DNA from 2 places in the Streptomyces sp. NBC_00096 genome. Region 1 is predicted to be linked to the other one. Evidence: riboswitches for the same ligand, from Rfam matches in the RefSeq annotation. Region 1 holds a riboswitch; the other holds the start of a gene.

Region 1 (11,702 bases):
CGTTCGGCCCAGGGGATACGTCTGCGGACCGCGGGGCGTATGAGGATGAACGGGTTGATACTCGCCGCAGGGGCGGACACGTGACCCGTAGCCCCCTTGCCGCAGGAATGGAGGGCGGTGCGGGATGCAGTTCGACGACAACGCCAATCTGGACACTTCCGAGGTCAAGGATGTGCGCGGCAGCCGCGTCCCGGGCGGGCGGGCCACCATCGGCGGCGGCATCATCGGTTTCATCGCACTCGTCATCGGGCTCGTGTTCGGGGTGGGCCCGGAGCAGCTGGGCCTGTCCGACGGGAGTCCGGAGCCCTCGTCGACCTCCTCCTCCGTCGCCCAGGTCCAGCAGTCCTGCAAGACCGGGCACGACGCGAACGCCAAGGAGGACTGCCGGCTGGTGGCGGTGATCAACAGCACCCAGGACTTCTGGAAGCAGGAGTTCGCCAGGCGCGGCTCGCAGTACACCCCGGCGCAGACGGTGTTCTTCACCGGGAAGGTGGGCACCGCCTGCGGGGCGGCCACCTCGGCGGTCGGACCGTTCTACTGCCCCGGTGACCGGCAGGTCTATCTGGACCTGGGCTTCTTCAACGAACTGCGCACGAAGTTCGGGGCGAGCGGCGGGCCCTTCGCCCAGGCGTACGTGGTGGCCCACGAGTACGGGCACCACATCCAGAACCTGACCGGCACCCTGCAGAAGGCCCAGGACGGCCGGCAGGGCGCGAACAGCAACGCGGTCCGGGTCGAGCTGCAGGCCGACTGCTACGCCGGCGTCTGGGCGCACAACGCGACGAAGACCCCGGACGAGTCCACGGGCCGGCCGCTGATCACCAGCCTGACCGACCAGGACATCAAGGACGGCCTGGACGCGGCGGCCGCGGTCGGTGACGACCGGATCCAGGAGAAGTTCCAGGGCCGGGTGACCCCGGAGTCCTGGACGCACGGCTCGGCCGAACAGCGCCAGCAGTGGTTCTACCAGGGCTACCGCACGGGCGACATGGCCCAGTGCAACACCTTCCGCTGACTGTCAGTGGTGCCTGCCATGCTGTGACGTGGGTCACCGTTCACACACGGCACAAGAGGGAGTGATCGTCATGGCAGGCGTTCCGACCGTCTATCCGACACTGCTGTACACCGACGCCAAGGCCGCCATCCAGCAGCTCACGGAGGCATTCGGCTTCACCCAGGTCGCGGCGTACGAGGGGGAGGACGGCGCCGTGATGCACGCGGAGCTGTCGTACGGGAACGGCATGGTGATGCTCGGCAGCAAGGGCCGCGGCGGCGCCTTCGACAAGGCCATGGAGGCGGCCGGCCCCGCCGGGGTCTATGTGGTCGTCGGTGACGTGGACGCCCACCACCGCCGGGCCGTCGAGCACGGCGTGGAGATCCTGATGGAGCCGGCCGACCAGGACTACGGCTCGCGGGACTACATGGCGCGCGACACCGAGGGCAATGTGTGGAGCTTCGGGACGTACGCACCGCAGGTCTGAGCCGCGGCGCGTACGCCCTCACCCGTACGGGCGCTACGCGCCGCCGGTGTGCACCTGGAAGGCCGCCCGGCGTACCGCCTTGGCCAGGGCGGGGTCCGGGTGGGCGGCGGCCAGCGCGACCAGCACCTGCACCGTGCGGGGGTGGCCGACGGCGCGGACCTCGTCCAGCAGCCGGGGAACCGTGGTCCGCACGGCCGAGTCCAGGTGCCGGGCCAGCAGCTCGGCTTCGCCGTGGTCGGCGATGGCCGCCGCGGTGTCCACCCAGAGCCAGGTCTGCTCCTCGGCGGTGAGCACGTCCTGCGCCTCGTCGGGGTCCACCCCGTCGTGCTCGGCGAGCCAGAGCAGGGCGTAGGGGCGCAGGGTCCCCTCGCGGGAGGCCTTGCGCACCTCGGGCTCGGCGGGGGCTCCGACCACGCGCAGCGCCTCGAAGGCGAGCCCGCGCAGCAGGGCGTCCTCGCCGCGGGCCGCGTGCAGCAGCTCCGAGACGGCGTGACCGACGGGCCGGGCGGCCAGCCAGGCCTGGTACTCGGCGCGGGCCGGGCCCGGGGTCAGCCGCGCGCAGCCGTGGAGCATGGCGGCGGCGGACTGCTCGATGTTGCCGGCCGGGCTCTGCGCGGCGACGCAGATCTGTTCCAGCTTGACCCAGACGGCCCAGCTGCCGAGGGGGGTGAGGGTGGCCCGGGCGGGGCCGAGGGTGACGGCGTCCACGGCGGCGAGCCCGCCGAGCGCCCAGCGCAGCAGCCGGGCGAGCGGGACGGGCGGCGCGGGGTCGGCCTCGCCGTGGCCGGCCGCGTGCGCGGCGGCCTCGTAGGGGACTTCGCACCGCTCGTCGCGCAGTTCGTCCACGCGCTGCCCGAGCAGGTCCAGCAGATCGGGGACGGTCACGGGACCGGCGGAGAGCTGGAGCAGGGAGAGCAGCTGGGGCATGGCCTCGACGACCTCGGCGACGACCGCGGGGGCGATGTCGGCGGGGGCCGGGTGGACCAGTGACCAGGCGTCGAAGAGGGCGACCCAGCCGCGCAGTACGGCCGTGTCGTCCCGGTCCCAGGCGCGCAGGCGCCAGCCGGGGCGGGCATGGCCGCCGTGCATCTCGATCAGGCCGGAGAGCCGGGCCCGGTCCCAGCCGACCCGGATCTGGCCGGGTGTCAGATTCAGCTGGGCGGCGGCGCGTTCGGCGTCGGCCGCGGGCAGCGCACCCGTCGGGGCGGGCCTGTCGCCGCCCCCCGCGCCGAGGTGGAGCTCGGCCCAGCGGGCGAGCCGCACGGCGTCGGCGAGCGAGGCGCGGGCCCTGTTCGCGAGGTCGGCCGTGGCGGGGGTACCCGCCGGAGGCCTGGGGGCGGTCCGGGTTCGCCGGTCGGTCACCGCCTTGCGGGCCGTGGCGACGGACCGCGGTGAGATGAGTCGGAGTCTGGAGTCGCGAGCCAACTGCTCATCAGGCTTTCGGGACGTCACGTGAGCAGTCTCGCCCGTCACTGGCCGAAAGCCCAAACGGAACCGGCCATTGCCACCTGGCCCGCGAGGGACAGACCGGGACAACCCGCCCTCCCCGTCCCGTCCGGCGCACATTCTTCGGACACCTCGTCCGACGCCCCGTCACACGGCGCGCTACATGAAAGGGGTCAGGAAGCGGCGCAGCGCCTCTTCGTACGCGGCCGGATCGGCGTTCCACATCGCCCCGTGCCCGGCCCCGGGGACGGAGCGCAGGGTGACCAGGTCGGGGCGGGCGGCGGCGAGCCGGCGGGAGGGTTCCCAGGGGGCGAGCGTGTCGTCGGGGCCGTGGAAGATCAGGACCGGAATCCTCAGGGCCCCCGGATCCGCACCCGGAGCCCGTCGGTCCACCCGCAGGCCCGCGCGGCCCTCGGCCGCCTTGACGGCGAACGGGAGGAGCGGGGCGGGGGTGCGGCGGGCCGCGGCGAGGGCGCGCAGGGTGGCGTGCCAGTCCAGCACGGGCGAGTCGAGGACCAGCCCGGAGATCCGGTCGGCCAGGGCGGAGCGCTCGGCGGCGTGCAGGGCCATGGTGGCGCCGGTGGACCAGCCGTGCAGGACGACCCGGCGGGCGCCGTAGCGCAGGGCGTAGCGGATGGCGGCGTCGAGATCGCGCCATTCGGACTCCCCGAGGTGGCCGAGGCCGTCCGGAGAGGCGGGCGCACCGAGGTCGCCCCGGTAGCCGATGTCCAGGACGGGGAGCCGGTGGTGGTGGAGGAAGGGCATGACCACCATCGGGTGCTCCCGGGTGGCACCCAGCCCGTGGACGGTGATCACCCAGGTGTCGCGGGCCCCGGGCACGAACCAGGCGGGCAGTGCGCCGAGCTCTCCCGGAACGTCCACGTCGGCGTGGTCCAGCCCGAGGGCGGTGCCCGGGTTGCCCAGGTGGATCTGGGGGGTGAGGGTGACGCGGGTCCCGGGGTCGAGGCTGCCGTGGGTGACGGCGACGAGCCGGCGCACCACGGTGTCGGGGCCGTGCGGGGCGTCGGGGAGGAGCGGTCCGACCACGGCGTGCACCCCGGGCGCGGTGAGTCCGTACGTACCGGGACGCAGGGAGGCCAGCGAACGGGTCAGCTCCACCCGGCCGGCCGCGGTGGAGTGGACGCTGAGCCGGGGGCTGCCCGGGAGCGGCTGGCCGGGCTCGGTCCGCAGGGCCGCGTCGGCGGCGTACCGGCCGGCGAGCGCGGCGGCGGTCACGGCGGCCGCGCCGGCGCCGAGCAGAGTCGTGGTGACGGCCGCTGCCGTCGCTGTAGCGGTGCGCACCGCTCCAGTGTCGGGTCGGACGTGACGGAGGGCCACCGGAGGACCACGGGTGGACCATGGGAGGCCACGGGAGAACCGGCGGAAGATCGGCGGAAGACCGGCGGAGGAGCCACGGCGGACCGGCGGACCGGCGGAGGGCACGATTCCGATCACGGCCCTCCAGGGGCGGCCCGGGAGGGTGATCTAGATCTCTTCCGCCCTGGCACGCGCGGGGACGCCATGCCACAGGTCCCGGTCCACGAGATGCCGACACCCCGCTGTGACTTGCACTAATGGATGTATCGGCGCCCCTTCCGGGACGAAGGTCCCGATCGGGTGCCGGGTCGATACACCGCATGACCCCTGGCAGTTCACCTTCCGTTCATCCAGGTTGCCTACGGTCCACGAACCACTGACGTCAAACAGAAGCCTGGGTAAATGGAGCACATAACGCTTCTCCTCGGGATCGTGATCATCACCGCTCTCGTGTTCGATTTCACGAACGGTTTTCACGACACGGCCAACGCGATGGCCACCACCATCTCGACCGGCGCCCTCAAGCCCAAGACCGCGGTGGCCATGTCCGCCGTGCTCAACCTCGTCGGCGCTTTCATGTCCGTGGAGGTCGCCAAGACGATCTCCAAGGGCCTGGTCAACGAGGAAGGCATCCAGCCGGAGGTCATCTTCGCCGCCCTGGTCGGCGCGATCCTCTGGAACCTCGTCACCTGGCTGGTGGGACTGCCCTCCAGCTCCTCGCACGCCCTGATGGGCGGCCTGATCGGTGCCGCGGTCGCTTCGGCCGGCATGGGCGCGGTCAACGGCAGCGTCGTCGTCACCAAGGTGCTGATCCCCGCGATCGCCGCTCCGATCGTCGCCGGCGTCGCCGCGTACCTGGCCGCGAAGGTCACGTACAAGGTCGGCAAGGGCATGGGCGAGAAGACCTCGGCCAAGGGTTACCGCGCCGGTCAGATCGCCTCCGCCGGTCTCGTCTCCCTCGCGCACGGCACCAACGACGCGCAGAAGACGATGGGCATCATCACCCTGGCGCTCGTCGCCGGCGGTGCCATCGCCCCCGGCTCCAACCCGCCGGTCTGGGTCATCGTCTCGGCCGGCATGGCCATCGCGATGGGCACCTACCTGGGCGGCTGGCGCATCATCCGCACCATGGGCAGCGGCCTGACCGACCTGCAGCCGCAGCAGGGCTTCGCCGCCCAGACCTCGGCCGCCAGCGTCATCCTCGCCTCCTCGCACCTCGGCTTCTCCCTCTCCACCACCCACGCGTGCTCCGGCGCCGTCATGGGTGCGGGCCTGGGCCGCAAGGGCGGTGTGGTCCGCTGGTCCACCGCCACCCGCATGTTCATCGCGTGGGGCCTGACCCTGCCGGCCGCGGCCCTGGTCGCCTCCGGCGCCGAGCTGGTCATGCGCACCGGGGACATCGGCGTCACCGCCGTCGCGCTCTTCCTGGTCGGCTCCTGCGTCGCCATCTGGTTCATCTCGCGCCGCCAGGTCGTCGACCACACCAACGTCACCGAGGTGGCCCCGGCCGCCGCCGGGGAGCCGGGCGTGGTCACCACGGCCATGGCCGCCGTCGCCGTCCCGCCGATCGCGGGCACCCCCGCCGCCGGCACGACCGCCGCGGTGACCGACGAAGCCTTCAAGGCCACCATCCCGGCCGCCCCGGCGACCCCCGCGGCTCCCGCCGCCGCGGTCTGACCCCGAGAACGACAGAGGAATCCGCAGCATGAAGATCGACTGGGCAGCACTCGGCTCCGTCTTCGGGGTCAGCCTCAGCGCCACCGTCGTCCTCGTGACCCTGTTCACCCTGGGTCTGATGGGCCTGTCCAAGCACGAGGCCGCCACCGAGCGGGGCGGCGCCGCCACCCTGGCCCGCAGCGGCGCCTACGCCTGCTTCGCGCTCTGCGCGGCGGCCGTGAGCTACGGGATCTACCTGATCGTCGCCTGAACCACCCGCGTCGCTCGCGTCACCCGCACCACATGCATCACCTGCGTCACCTGCGTCACCTGATGGCGACGGCTCCCTCCGGGTCCTCCCGGGGGGAGCTTTCGCATGCCCCGGCCCACCCGTCACCACCACCCCACCGCAGGTCAACGGCGAGTTGACGGGCATTCGCGCTGCGTGGTGGACTGCCCGAGCCATTACGGCGGCATGGAGAGGAAGTCCGGTGCGAATCCGGCGCGGTCCCGCCACTGTCACCGGAGCACTCGGCCCGAGTGCGTCCGGGAGCCAGGAACTCTCACCGCCGGACACGTCGAACCAGGGCGCGGACCCTGAGCGAGGACATACCTGCCACCATGCGTGCCGATCGCGTCTTCGCGTACGGCGCCACGGCCGGCCTGATCGGCGACCGGATCCTCGGGGATCCGCGCCGAGGGCACCCCGTGGCCGCCTTCGGACGAGCCGCCGCCGCCGTCGAACGCGCCCTGTGGCGCGACGACCGCGCGCGGGGCGCCCTGCACACGCTGGTGTGCGCCGGGGGTGCGGCCGCCGTCGGCGCGCTCGGCGCCCGCGCCGTGCGCTCCCGGCCCGCGGCCGCCCGTATCGCCCTCACCGCAGCCGCCACCTGGGCCGTCGTGGGCGGCACCTCGCTGGGCCGCGAGGCCCGCACCATCGGCGGAGCCCTGGCCGCCGGGGACGCCGCGGCGGCCCGGGAACGGCTGCCGCACCTGTGCGGCCGCGACCCGCAGGCCCTGGACGAGCAGCAGATGGCCCGCGCCGTGGTGGAGTCCGTGGCCGAGAACACCTCCGACGCGGTGGTCGGGGCCCTGGTGTGGGGCGCCGTCGCCGGCGTCCCCGGGCTGCTGGCCTTCCGCGCCGTGAACACCCTGGACGCGATGGTCGGCCACAAGTCCCCCCGCCACCTGCGCTACGGCTGGGCCTCCGCCCGGCTGGACGACGTCGCGGGCTGGCCGGGCGCCCGGCTGACGGCGCTGGCCGCCGTCCTGGCCGGGCCCGACCGGGCGGGAGCCGTACGGGCCTGGCGCGCGGACGCCGCTAAGCACCCGAGCCCCAACGCCGGACCGGTGGAGTCCTCCTTCGCCGGGGCGCTGGGCGTACGGCTCGGCGGGACCCTCGCCTACGGGGGCCGGGTCGAACACCGGGCCGTGCTGAACGGCGCGGCCGGGCGGCCCGTGGAGGTCGCCGACATCGAACGGGCGGTACGGCTGTCGCGCCAGGTGACCTGGGTGGCGCTGGGGGCCTGTGTGGCCGCCCGGATGCTGGTCTCCCGCATGGCCGGCACTTCCCGTACAGGAAAGGGGCGCGCATGAGCGGCGCGAAGCGCGGCGGGGGACTCCTCGTCGCCGGTACGACCTCGGACGCCGGCAAGAGCGTGGTCACGGCGGGCATCTGCCGGTGGCTGGCCCGCAGCGGTGTGAAGGTGGCCCCGTTCAAGGCCCAGAACATGTCGCTGAACTCCTTCGTGACGAGGGAGGGCGCCGAGATCGGCCGCGCGCAGGCCATGCAGGCACAGGCGGCCCGCGTGGAGCCGACCGCGCTGATGAACCCGGTGCTGCTCAAGCCGGGCAGCGACCGCAGCAGCCAGGTGGTGCTGCTGGGCAAGCCGGTCGGCGAGATGAGCGCGCGCGGCTACCACGGCGGACGCCAGGAACAGCTGCTCGGCATCGTCACGGACTGCCTGGAGCAGTTGCGGGGCACGTATGACGCCGTGATCTGCGAGGGGGCGGGCAGCCCGGCCGAGATCAACCTGCGCCGGACCGACATCGTGAACATGGGCATCGCGCGGGCCGCGCGGTTCCCGGTGGTCGTGGTCGGCGACATCGACCGCGGCGGGGTCTTCGCGTCCTTCTTCGGCACGACGGCGCTGCTCTCGCCGGAGGACCAGTCACTGATCGCGGGCTACCTGGTCAACAAGTTCCGCGGCGACGTCAGCCTGCTGGAACCGGGCATGGAGATGCTGCGGGGCCTGACCGGCCGGGCGACGTACGGCGTGCTCCCCTTCCAGCACGGTCTGGGCATCGACGAGGAGGACGGCCTGCGGGTCTCCCTGCGGGGTGCCGTACGGGAATCCGTGGTCGCCCCGCCCGTGGGCGAGGACGTGCTGCGGGTCGCGGTGTGCGCGGTTCCGCTGATGTCGAACTTCACCGACGTCGACGCGCTGGCGGCGGAGCCGGGTGTGGTGGTGCGGTTCGTGGACCGGGCCGAGGAACTGGCCGACGCGGACCTGGTCGTCGTACCCGGCACCCGTGGCACGGTGAAGGCCCTCGCCTGGCTCCGGGAGCGCGGGCTCGCCGAAGCGCTGGTGCGTCGGGCCGCGGAGGGGCGGCCGGTGCTGGGGATCTGCGGCGGGTTCCAGGTGCTCGGCGAACACATCGAGGACGAGGTCGAATCGAAGGCCGGCTCGGTGCCGGGGCTCGGGCTGCTGCCCGTACGGATCCGCTTCGAGCGGGAGAAGACCCTGGCGCGGCCGGTGGGTTCGGCGCTGGGCGAGCCCGTCGAGGGGTACGAGATCCACCACGGCGTGGCCGAAGTCCTGGGCGGGACCCCCTTCCTGGACGGGTGCCGGGTCGGTTCGGTGTGGGGCACGCACTGGCACGGCTCCCTGGAGTCGGACGGCTTCCGGCGCGCCTTCCTGCGCGAGGTCGCCTCCGCTGCCGGCCGCCGCTTCGTCCCGGCCCCGGACACGTCCTTCGCCACCCTGCGGGAGGAGCAGCTGGACCTGCTCGGTGACCTGATCGAGGAACACGCGGACACCGCTGCGCTGCTCCGCCTGATCGAGACCGGCGCCCCGCCGGCCCTCCCCTTCCTCCCCCCGGGCGCGCCGTGACCCCCCTGCGGGGGCCGTCCCCTGCCCGTACCCGTACCCGAACAGAAGGAGGAGCCACCGCATGAGCACGCCCTACCCCTTCACCGCACTGGTCGGCCAGACCGACCTGCGCCTCGCGCTGCTGCTCAACGCGGTGAGCCCCGCGGTAGGCGGCGTACTCGTCCGCGGCGAGAAGGGGACCGCCAAGTCCACCGCCGTCCGCGCCCTGTCCGCCCTGCTGCCGCAGGTGGACGTCGTCCCCGGCTGCCGGTTCAGCTGCGCGCCCGCCACCCCCGACCCCAACTGCCCCGACGGCCCGCACGAGCCCGGGCCCGGCGCCGCACGACCCGCGCGCATGGTGGAGCTGCCCGTCGGCGCCTCCGAGGACCGCCTGGTCGGCGCCCTCGACATCGAACGCGCCCTCGCCGACGGCGTGAAGGCCTTCGAGCCGGGCCTGCTGGCCGACGCGCACCGCGGGATCCTGTACGTCGACGAGGTCAACCTGCTCCACGACCACCTGATCGACCTCCTCCTCGACGCGGCCGCGATGGGCGCCAACTACGTGGAGCGCGAGGGCGTCTCCGTCCGGCACGCCGCCCGCTTCCTCCTCGTCGGCACGATGAACCCCGAGGAGGGCGAGCTCCGCCCGCAGCTCCTCGACCGGTTCGGGCTGACCGTCGAGGTCGCGGCCTCCCGCGAGCCCGTCCAGCGGGTGGAGGTGGTCCGCCGCCGGCTCGCCTACGAAGACGACCCCGCGGGCTTCGCCGGCCGCTGGGCCGGGGACGAGGAAGAGGTGCGCGCCCGGGTGGTGGCCGCGCGGGCGCTGCTCCCGCAGGTGGTCCTGGGTGACAACTCACTGTTGCAGATCGCCGCGACCTGCGCCGCCTTCGAGGTCGACGGCATGCGCGCCGACATCGTGATGGCCCGCACCGCCACCGCGCTCGCCGCCTGGGCCGGGCGGACCGGGGTGCGCAAGGAGGACGTGCGCCAGGCCGCCCTGCTGGCGCTCCCCCACCGGCGCCGCCGCAACCCCTTCGACGCGCCGGGTCTCGACGAGGAGAAGCTGGACCGGATCCTGGACCAGTTCCCCGACGAGGAGCCGGACCGCGATCCCGAGCCCGATCCCGAGCCCGGCCAGGAGCCCGAGGGCCCGGACGACGGCGGCCCGCACGACAACGGGCCGGACGACGGGGGCCCCGACGGCGGCGGCATACCCCCGCAGGACTCCGGACCCGACGCGCCCGGGACGGAGGAACACCCCGAAGACCGGCCCGAGCAAGAGGCCGAGCCCGACCGGCGTCCGCAGGACCGGCCCTCCACCCAGGAGGACGGGGCGGGCGATGCCGCCGAGCAGGCACCCGTACGGGCCGCCGAGCCGTTCCGCACCAAGACGCTCAGCGTCCCGGGACTCGGCGAGGGCGCCTCCGGCAGGCGCTCGCGCGCCCGCACCGCCCACGGCCGCACCACCGGCGCCACCCGCCCCCGGGGCCAGCTGACGAAGCTGCACCTGGCGGCGACCGTCCACGCGGCGGCCCCGCACCAGAAGGCGCGCGGACGCAGCGGGCGCGGGCTGGTCATCCGCAAGGACGACCTGCGCCAGGCGACCCGCGAGGGCCGCGAGGGCAACCTCGTGCTGTTCCTCGTGGACGCCTCCGGCTCGATGGCCGCCCGCCAGCGCATGAGCGCGGTCAAGGGAGCGGTGCTGTCCCTGCTGCTCGACGCCTACCAGCGCCGGGACAAGGTCGGCCTGATCACCTTCCGGGGCGCCGCGGCCGAGCTGGCCCTGCCGCCCACCTCCTCCGTGGACGCCGCCGCGGCCCGGCTGGAGAAGCTGCCGACCGGCGGCCGCACCCCGCTCGCCGCCGGACTGCTCAAGGCCCACGAGGTGCTGCGGATCGAGCGGCTGCGGGACCCGAGCCGGCGTCCGCTGCTCGTGGTGGTCACCGACGGGCGGGCCACCTCGGCCGGCACCGCCGCCGGTCCGCTCGGCGGCACCCCGCGCGAACTGGCCGGGCAGAGCGCCCGGCTGCTGGCTGCCCAGGGGATCGCCTCCGTGGTCGTGGACTGCGAGTCCGGGCCGGTGCGGCTGGGGCTGGCCGGGGTACTGGCCGCCGACCTGGGCGGCCCCGCCGTGAGCCTGGACGGGCTGCGGGCCGACTCGCTGGCCGGGCTCGTGAAGAACGTACGTACCTCATCCCCGACCCTAAGGAGGGCCGCGTAATGCCGCAGGGACAGCCGTCCGTCGTTCCGGACGACGGACTCACGACGCGTCAGCGCCGCAACCGCCCGCTCGTCTTCGTCCACACCGGGCCGGGCAAGGGCAAGTCGACGGCGGCCTTCGGCCTGGCGCTGCGCGCCTGGAACCAGGGCTGGCCGATCGGGGTGTTCCAGTTCGTCAAGTCGGCGAAGTGGAAGGTCGGCGAGGAGAACGCGCTGAAGGTGCTCGGCGCCTCCGGCGAGGGCGGCTCCGTCGTCTGGCACAAGATGGGCGAGGGCTGGTCCTGGGTCCAGCGCGACGCACAGCTCGACAATGAGCAGGCGGCCAAGGAGGGCTGGGAGCAGGTCAAGCGCGACCTGGCCGCCGAGACGCACCGGCTGTACGTGCTGGACGAGTTCGCGTACCCCATGCACTGGGGCTGGATCGACGTGGACGAGGTCATCGAGGTGCTGCGCAACCGTCCGGGGACGCAGCACGTGGTGATCACCGGGC
Region 2 (11,702 bases), 4.9 Mb from region 1:
AACCTGCTGATCAACGCGATCCGGCACACGCCGGCGGACGGGACGGTGGCGATCGCGGCCTCGGTCCGGGCGGGCGGGGGCGCGGTGGTGGTGTCCGTGACGGACGGCTGCGGGGGCATTCCGGCGGAGGACCTGCCGAGGGTCTTCGACACGGGCTGGCGGGGCACGTCGGCGCGGACGCCGGTGCCTTCGGCGGGGGCGGGGCTCGGGCTGGCGATCGTGCGGGGCATCGTGGAGGCGCACGCCGGGCACGCGGCGGTGCACAACGTTCCCGGGGGGTGCCGGTTCGAGGTGACGCTGCCGGTGCCGGCCTGAGGCCGGGTGCGGGGTGCCGGTGCGGGTCCGTTGCCGGGGGCCGGCCCCCGGACCCCCGCGCCTCAAACGCCGGCGGGGCCGAAATGAGCCCGAGCGACCCGGTGGGTTCAGGCTGTTGGGCGTTGGGGGGCGTGGGCGAATTCCGTCATGCCTGTGGTGAAGTCCGTTCGGGGGTGCCAGCCCAGGTCGGTGCGCAGGCGGTGGGAGTCGGCCGTGATGTGGCGGACGTCGCCGAGGCGGTACTCGCCGGTGATCACCGGGAGGGGGCCGCCGTGGGCCGTGGCGAGGGCGGTGGCCATCTCGCCGACCGTGTGGGGGGTGCCGCTGCCGGTGTTGTACGGCGTGCACGCGCCGGGCGGCGTCGACGAGGCCTCCAGGGCCAGGGCGTTGGCCTCCGCGACGTCCCGTACGTGGACGAAGTCCCGCCGCTGGCCGCCGTCCTCGTACACCTGCGGCGCCTCGCCCCGGGCCAGCGAGGAGCGGAAGAAGGAGGCCACCCCCGCGTACGGGGTGTCGCGCGGCATCCCCGGGCCGTACACGTTGTGGTAGCGCAGTGCCACCGCCCGGCCGTTCACGCACCGCGCCCACGAGGCCGCCAGGTGCTCCTGGGCCAGCTTCGTCGTGGCGTACACGTTGCGCGGGTCGGTCGGGGCGTCCTCGGCCACCAGGCCGGGCGTCAGTTCCGAGTCGCAGACGGGGCAGTGCGGTTCGAAGCGACCGGCGTCAAGGTCCTCGGCCCGGCGCGGGCCCGGGCGGACGACACCGTGGCGGGGGCACTCGTAGCGGCCCTCCCCGTAGACCACCATCGAGCCCGCCAGGACGAGGTCGCGCACCCCCGAGTCCGCCATCGCGGCGAGCAGCACGGCCGTGCCGAGGTCGTTGTGGGAGACGTAGGCCGGGGCGTCCGTGAAGTCCTTGCCGAGGCCGACCATCGCGGCCTGGTGGCAGACGGAGTCCACCCCGTGCAGCGCGGCCCGGACGGCCCCGGGGTCCCGTACGTCGGCCCGGACGAACTCGGCGTCGTACGCCGGGGGGACGAGGTCCAGGACGAGCGGATCATGGCCGCGAAGACGCAGAGTGGTAACGATGTGGGAGCCGATGAACCCGGCTCCTCCTGTGACGAGTACGCGCATGGCGGGGACGCTACGGACCGTTGGGGGCGGGCGGGGGGTCCCACGCCCCACCGTAAGACTTCCGTCAGCTCATTTCGTCACGATGGGTGACCCTTTCGGACCGGTGAGTCCCAAGTTGCGCCCGTTACTGGTGTGTTTGGGACCCCGAGCGAGGAAAAGTAACCCTTTTGGTGCCTTGCTAAGTGGCTTGACCTCGGCGTAAGCGGGGCATAAGTTCTGCCCCGGCTTGCTTCATCAGGACGGGCCGCGAACCGGTCTCTTGGGGGGACTCATGCACTACTACACCGATGTTCTGAAGAAGTACGTCGACTTCTCCGGCCGCGCGCGCCGCCAGGAGTACTGGATGTTCTTCCTCTTCAACCTGGCCGCGCTGATCATCGTCGCCATCGTCGACAACGTCATCGGCACGTACCCGCTGCTCTACGGCATCTACGCGCTGGCCGTGTTCCTGCCGGGTCTGGGCCTCGGTGTCCGCCGCCTGCACGACACCGGCAAGTCGGGCTGGTGGCTACTCATCGCCTTCGTCCCGCTCGTCGGCGGCATCTGGCTGATCGTCCTCATGGCGACCGAGGGCCACGCGAACCCGAACCAGTACGGCCCGAGCCCCAAGGCGATCCACGCCTGAGCAGGCCTGTAACCGGTAGTGCCGAAGCGCCGCCCCTGGCTGGAAACAGCCGGTGGCGGCGCTTTCGCCGTTCCCGGCGGCCCCGACCGGTCCCCGCGGCCCCGGGCACCGAGCGTGACGTGTCTCTCGCACGGGCTTGCGCCGGGGCGCTGTCCGGACCGGCCCGATCACGAGATATCTTGATGTCGAGCAATGTTGCAGACGAGAGACGCAGACTGTGGAGCGGAGCATCCGGTGACTGACTCGACCATCATCTACACGCACACTGACGAGGCCCCGGCCCTCGCGACGTATTCGTTCCTGCCCGTGATCCAGGCATACGCGTCGACGGCCGGTGTGAATGTCGAGACCCGTGACATCTCCCTGGCAGGTCGGATCATCGCCAGCTTCCCGGAGTACCTGGAAGAGGGCCAGCGGATCGCGGACGCCCTCGCCGAGCTCGGCGAACTGGCGAAGACCCCGGGCGCCAACATCATCAAGCTGCCCAACGTCTCGGCCTCGATCCCGCAGCTCAAGGCCGCGGTCGCCGAGCTCCAGGCCCAGGGCTACGCGCTCCCGGACTACCCGGACGACCCGAAGAGCGACGAGGAGCGGGAGAACCGCGCCCGCTACGACAAGATCAAGGGCAGCGCCGTCAACCCGGTCCTGCGCGAGGGCAACTCCGACCGCCGCGCCCCCGCCTCGGTCAAGAACTACGCCAAGGCGCACCCGCACCGCATGGGCGCCTGGACCCCCGAGTCGAAGACGAACGTCGCCACCATGGGCGAGAACGACTTCCGCTCCACCGAGAAGTCCGCCGTGATCACCGAGGCGGGCACGCTCCGGATCGAGCACGTCGCCGTCGACGGCGCCGTCACCGTGCTGCGCGACTCCGTACCGGTACTCGCCGGTGAGGTCGTGGACGCGTCCGTCCTGCACGTCGACGCGCTGCGCACCTTCCTGAACGACCAGATCGAGCGCGCCAAGGCCGAGGGCGTCCTGTTCTCCGTGCACCTCAAGGCCACGATGATGAAGGTCTCCGACCCGATCATCTTCGGCCACGTGGTCCGCGCCTTCTTCCCGAAGACCTTCGCCCGCTACGGCGAGACCCTGGCCGCCGCCGGCCTGTCCCCGAACGACGGCCTCGGCACCATCCTGAACGGCCTGGGCGCGCTGCCCGACGCCGACGCGATCAAGGCCTCCTTCGACGCCGAGATCGCCGAGGGCCCGGCCCTCGCGATGGTCGACTCGGACAAGGGCATCACCAACCTGCACGTCCCGTCCGACGTCATCGTCGACGCCTCGATGCCGGCCATGATCCGCACCTCCGGCCACATGTGGGGCCCGGACGGCGCCGAGGCCGACACCCTCGCCGTCCTCCCGGACAGCAGCTACGCCGGCGTCTACCAGGTCGTCGTCGACGACTGCCGCGCGCACGGCGCGTACGACCCGTCCACGATGGGCTCGGTGCCGAACGTCGGCCTCATGGCCCAGAAGGCCGAGGAGTACGGCAGCCACGACAAGACCTTCGAGCTGGCCTCCGCCGGCACCGTCCGCGTCGTCGACGCCTCGGGTGCCACGGTCCTGGAGCAGGAGGTCGCCGCCGGCGACATCTTCCGCGCCTGCCAGACCAAGGACGCGCCGATCCAGGACTGGGTCAAGCTCGCCGTCACCCGTGCCCGCGCCACCGGCGTCCCGGCCGTCTTCTGGCTCGACGAGGGCCGCGCGCACGACGCGCAGCTGATCACCAAGGTCAAGACGTACCTCGCGGACCACGACACCGCCGGTCTGACCATCAAGATCCTCTCGCCGGTCGAGGCCACCGCGTACTCCCTGGAGCGGATCCGCCGCGGCGAGGACACCATCTCGGTGACCGGCAACGTCCTGCGCGACTACCTGACCGACCTCTTCCCGATCTTGGAGCTGGGCACCAGCGCCAAGATGCTGTCGGTCGTCCCGCTGATGAACGGCGGCGGCCTCTTCGAGACCGGCGCCGGCGGCTCCGCCCCGAAGCACGTGCAGCAGCTCGTCAAGGAGAACTACCTGCGCTGGGACTCGCTCGGCGAGTTCCTCGCGCTGGCCGTCTCCTTCGAGCACCTCGCCACCACCACCGGCAACGCCCGCGCCCAGGTGCTGGCCGACACCCTGGACCGCGCGACCGGCACCTTCCTCAACGAGGACAAGTCGCCGAGCCGCAAGCTGGGTGGCATCGACAACCGCGGCAGCCACTTCTACCTCGCGCTGTACTGGGCGCAGGAGCTGTCGCGCCAGACCGACGACCCGAAGCTGGCCGCCGCGTTCGACCCGCTCGCCAAGAGCCTGGCCGAGTCCGAGGAGAAGATCGTCGGCGAGCTCATCGCCGTCCAGGGCTCCCCGGCCGACATCGGCGGCTACTACCAGCCGGACGCCGCCAAGGCCTCGGCCATCATGCGGCCGTCCGCGACGCTGAACCAGGCGCTCGCGCTCCTCGGCTGAGCTCCGCCACTGCCGGGCCGCACCGCTGAGGTGCGCCCCGGCTGAGCTCCACCGCTCCACCGCTCCACCGCTCCACGGGCCCGCCCCGGTCGGCAGTCGCCGGCCGGGGCGGAGCCGTTCCCGGGGCCGGCCGGGGCGGAAACCCGGTTGTGTACACCGCCGTCCGGGGGTTATCAAGGGCGCATGATTCAAGGGAGAACAGCCGGGCTGCGCGCCCGGCACGCCGACGACGTGGCCGTGCTCCACGCAGAGCTGTACGAGGACGTGGCGACGCGTTCGCGCGCGGACAGCAGGCCCTGGCGGCCGCTGACCGCCGACCACTCCCCGTACGCGCCCACCGGCCCGGCCGATGACGTGGCGTTCTTCTCGGTGGTCGAGCTGGCCTCGGGCGAGCTCGCGGGCGAGGCCGTGCTGTGGGGCATCGACGCCCACAACCGCTCCGCGCACCTCGGGATCTCGCTGCGGCCCGGCAGCCGCGGCCGCGGTCTCGGCGCGGAGACCGTCCACCTGCTGTGCCGGTACGGGTTCACCGTGCGCGGGCTGAACCGGCTGCAGGTGGAGACCCTGACCGACAACGCCGCCATGATCGGCGCCGCCGAGCGGTCGGGGTTCCGGATCGAGGGCACGCTGCGGCGCTCCGCGTGGGTCACCGGGGCCTTCGTGGACGAAGTGATCCTGGGGCTGCCGGTCGAGGAGTGGCGGGGCGCGTAGGCACTGCCGAACACGGGCACGGGCCCCGCCCGGTCCCGGGCGGGGCCCGTGCCCGGGGTCGTCAGAGCCGGTGCACCCGTTCCGGGGCGAAGGGCAGCGGGTGGCGCCCGGCGGCCAGGATCCGCAGCCCGGGGGCCACGGAGAGCAGGTCGCGGAGCCAGCCCAGGGTTTCGGACGCCAGGTGTTCGCAGCCGTCGAGGACGAGCAGCATGTCGCGCTCCGCGAGCCATGACGCCGCGTTCGAGGTGCCGCACGGCAGGAAGGGGATGCCCGGTACGCAGCCCAGTGCGGCGGTCAGATCGCGGACCCCGAAGCGGTGGTCCATGGCGACCACGGCCACCCCGTCGCAGAAGTTGGACGCGAGCCGTTGCCCGATCTCCCGCACCAGCAGGCTCCGGGGCTCCCGGAACCGTCCGGTGACGGTGAGCACCCTGCCCCGCCGGACGGCGGTGAGCAGCCGGGACAGCTCGGCGGACGTCGCCGGAATCGTACCGGCGCCCATGGAATTGGAATCCCTCATCGGCACGATGCCCCCCATGCATGCGTGACCATACGCGGCAAGAGGGTTGTTTCGAGCCGCATGAAGACGATTATGCGCCACTTTCATGGGAAGGCTAGGGGAATTTCCTATTCCGGTGAAAGGCCCGTGCCGCCCGGTGATCACCGCAGTTGTACAAGTCACATATTTTTGTCCACCGCCTGTCCACGGCCTGTTCGCCACACTGCGAAGAGGTGTCGTCAAGATGAACTCAGGCCGCAGTCAAGGCCGGAGGGCGTCCGAGTGGCCGGATCTCCCGCCATCCGGACGTAGTCCCCGTGGTCCCCGTGACGTACGTGCCGGGCCCCGGCTCACAGTGAACAGTTGTCCGGGGAGCCGGAATCGGCTGTACTGCTGTGCAGCCCGACGTGCGGGCATATTCGGGGAGGGGCCACGAATGAGTAGGGACCAGCGGCGGGCCGAGCGGAGTGCGAGACCTGCATCGCACCGCCGCCGTCCGGGCTTCCGGGGCCGTAGGTCCCTGCTGGCCCTCTTCCTGTCGGCCTTCTTCCTGGTCGGCGTCTGCACCGCGACCGGAATCGCCTGGGATCCCCTGACGGCCGCCGAACGGTCGGACCGCTCCGCGGCCGGGCCGGCCGACGACCGGGTGCCCGGTGACCCCGGTGACGTCGCCACGCCCTCGGCCACCGGCCCGAGCCCCTCCGCGTCCGCCGGCGGGAGTCCGGGTGCGAAGGCTCCGGACAAGGGCGTCCCGCAGACCGGTACGGACAGCGGGGTGCGCCCCGCCGGAGCCCTGCCCTTCGACCTGCCGCAGACGGCCACCCTGCGCTCCGGCGACGCCGGCAAGAAGCTGGTCTTCGCCCACTACTTCACGCCCTACCCGCTCTCCCTCGACAACGCGAAGGCCGACTCCGACTACTACACCCGCAACTACCTGGACCCGGCGGGCGAGAGCGGCAAGCACGAACGCTACGGCGGCCTGCTGCGCGACCGGCCGCTGCCCGTCCAGCCCAAGGACGGCAACTGGGAGCTCGCCAACCTCCAGCAGGAGGTGCGCACGGCCCGCGCCGCCGGCATCGACGGATTCACCCTCGACCTGCTCTCCCTCTCCGGGAAGAACTGGGACCGCTCCAAGCTCCTGATGGAGGCGGCCCGTTCGGTGGACCCGGCCTTCAGGGTCATGCTGATGCCGGACATGACCTCCCTGGGGACCGATGATCCGCGCGTGCTCGCCGACGCCCTGGCCGACCTCGCCGCGGCCCCGGCCGCACACCGCCTCTCCGACGGACGGCTGGTCGTCTCGCCCTTCAAGGCGGAGGCCAAGAGCGCGGCCTGGTGGACCCAGGTCATGGACGCCCTGAAGTCCGGGCACGGCATCCGCACCGCGTTCGTCCCGCTCTTCCTCGACTTCGGCGCGCACAGCGGCGATTTCTCGTCCATCAGCTACGGGTTCTCCGAATGGGGCAGCCGGAGCTACGTCGGCCAGGAGAGCTCCACGCGCGACGTGCGCAGGGCCCACGACGCGGGCAAGATCTGGATGCAGCCCGTGTCGGTCCAGGACGCCCGCCCCAACCAGGGCATCTACGACGAGGCCGGCAACACCGCGACCCTGCGCGCCACATGGACCCGGTCCATCGAGGACGGGGCCGACTGGGTCCAGCTCACCACCTGGAACGACTACAGCGAGGGGAGCCAGTTCGCCCCGTCGCTGCACAACGGTTATTCCTACCTCGACCTGTCCTCGTACTACCTCACCAAGTTCAAGACGGGCAGCTGGCCGAAGATCGTCCGGGACACGCTGTACCTGACCGCGCGCACCCAGTTCGCCTCCGCCGACCCGAGCGGCAGCCAGTCCCTGGTCATGTCGCTCCGCAAGGGCAGCGCCGCGGCCCGCGACACGGTGGAGGTGCTGAGCTTCCTGGCCGCGCCCGCGAGCATCCGTACGGCCGTCGGGACGGCCGAGGACGTGCGCGAGGCCCCGGTCGGGGTGCACTCCGAACTGCTGCCACTGAAGCCGGGCAGGGCCTCGGCGGTCGTGGTGCGCGGTGGCAGCACCGGGGTTCGGGTGGAGCTGGGCTACCCGGTGGACCGTGCGGTGGAGGTCCAGGACCTCCAGTACTACGCGGCCACCAGCGGCCGCGGGTAACGGGCGGGCGGAGCCGGGGCGAAGGGCCTGAGTCGCAGGACCTTCGTCACCCCATATGTAGTGGTGGCGTGCCCGAGTCGTATCCATATGTAGTGTTGGTCCTGCCGGTTCGGCGGGGCCCGCTCATGCGCGCCCCGACCGAGGCAACAGGGAACCCGGTGGGAATCCGGGACTGCCCCGCAACGGTGAGTCCGCTCCGGCGGACGAGTCCGACACCTGCCGGCACGTGATCCATTCTTCCGTGCCAAGCCTCGTGGGAGGGCTGCCGTGACTGCTGCCGTCGACGCCGTAGAGACCGTGACCGAATACCTGGACCGCCGGGACTGGCGGGTGAACGCCAATGCCAACCAGGGGTACTCGCTCGGCGGCCTCATCCTCAACGCCGCGGGCAAGATCACCGCGAACTACTGGCTGGAGCAGGTCTACCCCGAGGCCGTGGCCCGCGCCCACCGCGAGGGCGACCTCCACATCCACGACCTGGACATGCTCTCCGGCTACTGCGCCGGATGGTCCCTGCGCACCCTGCTGACCGAGGGCTTCAACGGAGTCCCCGGCCAGATCGACTCCGCCCCGCCCCGGCACCTGTCCTCGGCCGTCGGGCAGATCGTGAACTTCCTCGGCACCCTGCAGAACGAATGGGCCGGCGCCCAGGCCTTCTCCTCCTTCGACACCTGCCTCGCCCCCTACGTCCGCCTCGACGCGATGACGTACGAACAGGTCAGGCAGTGCGTCCAGGAGCTCGTGCACAACCTGAACGTGCCCTCGCGCTGGGGCACCCAGACCCCCTTCACCAACCTCACCTTCGACTGGACCTGCCCCGAGGACCTGCGCGAGCAGATCCCGGTGGTCGCGGGGGAGGAGACCGGTTTCACCTACGGCGAGCTCCAGGCCGAGATGGACATGATCAACCGGGCGTACATCGAGGTGATGACGGAGGGCGACGCCACCGGCCGGGTGTTCACCTTCCCCATCCCGACCTACAACATCACCCGGGACTTCCCCTGGGAGAGCGAGAACGCCGAACGGCTCTTCGCGATGACCGCCAAGTACGGACTCCCGTACTTCCAGAACTTCATCAACTCCGAGCTCGAACCGAACATGATCCGCTCCATGTGCTGCCGGCTCCAGCTGGACCTGACGGAGCTCCTCAAGCGCGGCAACGGCCTCTTCGGCAGCGCCGAGCAGACCGGCTCGCTCGGGGTGGTCACCCTCAACTGCGCCCGGCTCGGACACACCCACGCGGGCGACGAGGCGGGGCTGCTCGCCGAGGTGGACCGGCTGTGCGCGCTGGCCAGGGACAGCCTCGAACTGAAGCGGACCACCGTCCAGGACCTGATCGACGGCGGCCTCTTCCCGTACACCAAGCGGTACCTGGGCACCCTGCGCAACCACTTCTCCACCATCGGCGTCAACGGCGTCAACGAGATGATCCGCAACTTCAGCGGGGGCGCGTACGACATCACCGCGCCCGAGGGCCACGCCCTCGCGGTCCGGCTCCTCGACCGGGTCCGGGAGCGGATGGTGGACTTCCAGGAGAGCACCGGTCACCTCTACAACCTGGAGGCCACCCCGGCCGAGGGCACCACCTACCGCTTCGCGAAGGAGGACCGGGCCCGCTTCCCCGGCATCCTCCAGGCCGGCACCGACGCCAACCCGTACTACACCAACTCCTCACAGCTGCCCGTCGGCTGGACCGACGACCCCTTCGAGGCGCTGGAACGCCAGGACGAACTCCAGGGCAAGTACACGGGCGGCACCGTCCTGCACCTGTACACCCCCGAGCGGATCCCGACGGCGGAGGCCTGCCGCGCACTGGTCCGGCGCTCGCTGGAGACCTTCCGGCTCCCGTACCTGACGGTCACCCCGACCTTCTCCATCTGCGCGGACCACGGCTACCTGGCGGGGGAGCGGCCCGACTGTCCCACGTGCGGGGCGGTGTGCGAGGTCTGGACCCGGGTCATGGGCTACCACCGCCCGGTCTCCTCCTTCAACATCGGCAAGAAGGGCGAGCACGCGGAGCGCCTCCACTTCAAGGCGGCGGTGTGACCTCCGCGGCGCCGTCCGCCGCGGTCCCGGCCGAGGTGGTCCGGATCGGCGGCTGGTCCCGGCTGTCCACCTGCGACTGGCCGGGCCGACTGGTGACCACGGTCTTCTGCCAGGGCTGCCCCTGGCGGTGCGGGTACTGCCACAACCCCGGGCTGCTGCCCGCGCGCGGGCCCGCCGCCGTCTCCTGGGACGAGGTGCTCGCCCACCTCGTCCGCCGTACGGGGCTGCTCGACGGGATCGTCTTCTCGGGCGGGGAGCCGTTGCTCCAGCGCGGTCTTCCGCAGGCGGTACGGGAGGCCCGCGCGCTGGGTTTCCAGGTCGGCCTCCACACCGGGGGAGCCTTTCCCCGGCGCCTCGCCCGGCTGCTGGACGCGGAGCTGCTGGACTGGGTCGGCTTCGACGTCAAAGCCCCGCCCGGCCGCTACGAACGGGTCACCGGCATCGGCCACGCGTCCGCATCGGCGGAGCGCAGCCTGCGGCTCCTCCTCGCCTCGGGGGTGCCCCACCAGCTCCGCACCACGGTGGACCCGTCCCTCCTGGACCCGCCCGCCATGGCCGACCTGGACGACTGGCTCGCCGGGCTGGGCGCGGGGGCGACACTGCGCCAGACGATGCGCCCGCCCGCCGCCTAGGTCCATCCGTGCGCCCCTGCCGGGTGCGCCCGGGCCTGCGTCATCCTGGTTCCGGGGTTGTGTCGACCAAGACGGGGGTCACGGGAGATGGAGAGTCGGGAAAGGCCGTTCACGCATGACATGGTCGTGGTGCACCGGATGTTCCGGCGCGAGTTCCACGACGCGGCGGGCCGGGTGCGGGCAGCGCCCGAAGGGGGCCGCGCGCAGGTCGATCGGGTCGCCGGGCGGCTGATGCTGCTGCTGGAGACCCTGCACCACCACCACGCCGGCGAGGACGCGCTGTTGTGGCCCGCGCTGACCGAACGGCTTCCGGAAAGCGGGGAGTTGTGGCGGCGCATGGAGAGCCAGCACGAAGGCCTGTCGGAAGGGCTGGGCCGGGCCGCCGTACTGCTGGAGCGCTGGGCGGCCGCCGGGGGCGCCGGGCCCGACGGGGGCGGCCCGAGTGGCGCGGGCGGGGAGGAGCTGGCGGCGGTGTTCGAGGAGGTCTCCCGCGCGGTCGGGGCGCACCTCGACGAGGAGGAGCGGGAGGTGCTGCCGCTCGTCCCCGGAGTCGTGTCGCGGGAGGCGTGGGCGATGGTCGGCGAGGCGGCCAGGTCGGCCATCCCGAAGAGCGGGCTGTTCACCGTCCTCGGGATGATCCTCAAGGACGCGGATCCGCGGGAGCGGGAGATGATCCTCGGCGAGATGCCGCTCCCGCCCCGCGTGATGTGGCGGCTCGTCGGCGAGCGGAACTTCCGCCGGCGGGAGCTGCGCCTGCGGCCCGCGGACGGCCGCTAAGGGGTGTCCTGCACGTCCGCCGGCGCCGGCGTCGGCGCCGGGGTGAACTCCGGCTGGTCCAGCAGCCGGAGCCAGCTGCCGTCGGGCTGGCGGCGTACGACCTGGGCGCGGGCCCCGGTGCCGTCGCTCGGCGGCGTGGAGGTGAGGGCGATGCCGTCGCCCAGCAGCGTCGGCAGCGGCGGCTCCGGGGTGAACCGGGGCCGGTGCTCCAGCACCTTCGCCCACATGGCCCGGATCGCCTCGCGGCCCACCGTCAGCTCGCCGGGCGGGAAGGCCATCACCGCGTCCTCCTCGTACAGGGCGGCGACCCCGGTCGCGTCGCCGGCGTTGGACCGCTCGACGAACAGCCGGGTGATGTCCTCGG

Evidence for each region. Region 1 has a riboswitch for cobalamin ahead of OG904_RS24215 (cobalamin biosynthesis protein). Riboswitches for the same ligand answer to the same signal wherever they lie in the genome.
Region 2: it holds a riboswitch for cobalamin, as region 1 does, so the genes downstream of both, OG904_RS02620 (ribonucleoside triphosphate reductase) here and OG904_RS24215 (cobalamin biosynthesis protein) in region 1, are expected to answer to the same signal.

The regions. Positions count from the first base shown of each region.
Region 1 is NZ_CP108221.1:5,479,954-5,491,655, reverse strand. It holds gene OG904_RS24245 (neutral zinc metallopeptidase) at 125-1,015, shown strand; gene OG904_RS24240 (VOC family protein) at 1,086-1,481, shown strand; gene OG904_RS24235 (hypothetical protein) at 1,515-2,933, opposite strand; gene OG904_RS24230 (alpha/beta hydrolase family protein) at 3,087-4,229, opposite strand; gene OG904_RS24225 (anion permease) at 4,647-5,921, shown strand; gene OG904_RS24220 (hypothetical protein) at 5,950-6,171, shown strand; cobalamin riboswitch at 6,333-6,483, shown strand; gene OG904_RS24215 (cobalamin biosynthesis protein) at 6,522-7,496, shown strand; gene OG904_RS24210 (cobyric acid synthase) at 7,493-9,013, shown strand; gene OG904_RS24205 (putative cobaltochelatase) at 9,075-11,213, shown strand; gene cobO (cob(I)yrinic acid a,c-diamide adenosyltransferase) at 11,213-11,702, shown strand, end outside.
Region 2 is NZ_CP108221.1:580,300-592,001, reverse strand. It holds gene OG904_RS02655 (sensor histidine kinase) at 1-315, shown strand, start outside; gene OG904_RS02650 (NAD-dependent epimerase/dehydratase family protein) at 423-1,448, opposite strand; gene OG904_RS02645 (DUF805 domain-containing protein) at 1,720-2,073, shown strand; gene OG904_RS02640 (NADP-dependent isocitrate dehydrogenase) at 2,308-4,527, shown strand; gene OG904_RS02635 (GNAT family N-acetyltransferase) at 4,711-5,238, shown strand; gene OG904_RS02630 (hypothetical protein) at 5,300-5,740, opposite strand; gene OG904_RS02625 (glycoside hydrolase family 71 protein) at 6,174-7,883, shown strand; cobalamin riboswitch at 7,972-8,122, shown strand; gene OG904_RS02620 (ribonucleoside triphosphate reductase) at 8,151-9,929, shown strand; gene OG904_RS02615 (anaerobic ribonucleoside-triphosphate reductase activating protein) at 9,926-10,561, shown strand; gene OG904_RS02610 (hemerythrin domain-containing protein) at 10,649-11,338, shown strand; gene OG904_RS02605 (YybH family protein) at 11,335-11,702, opposite strand, start outside.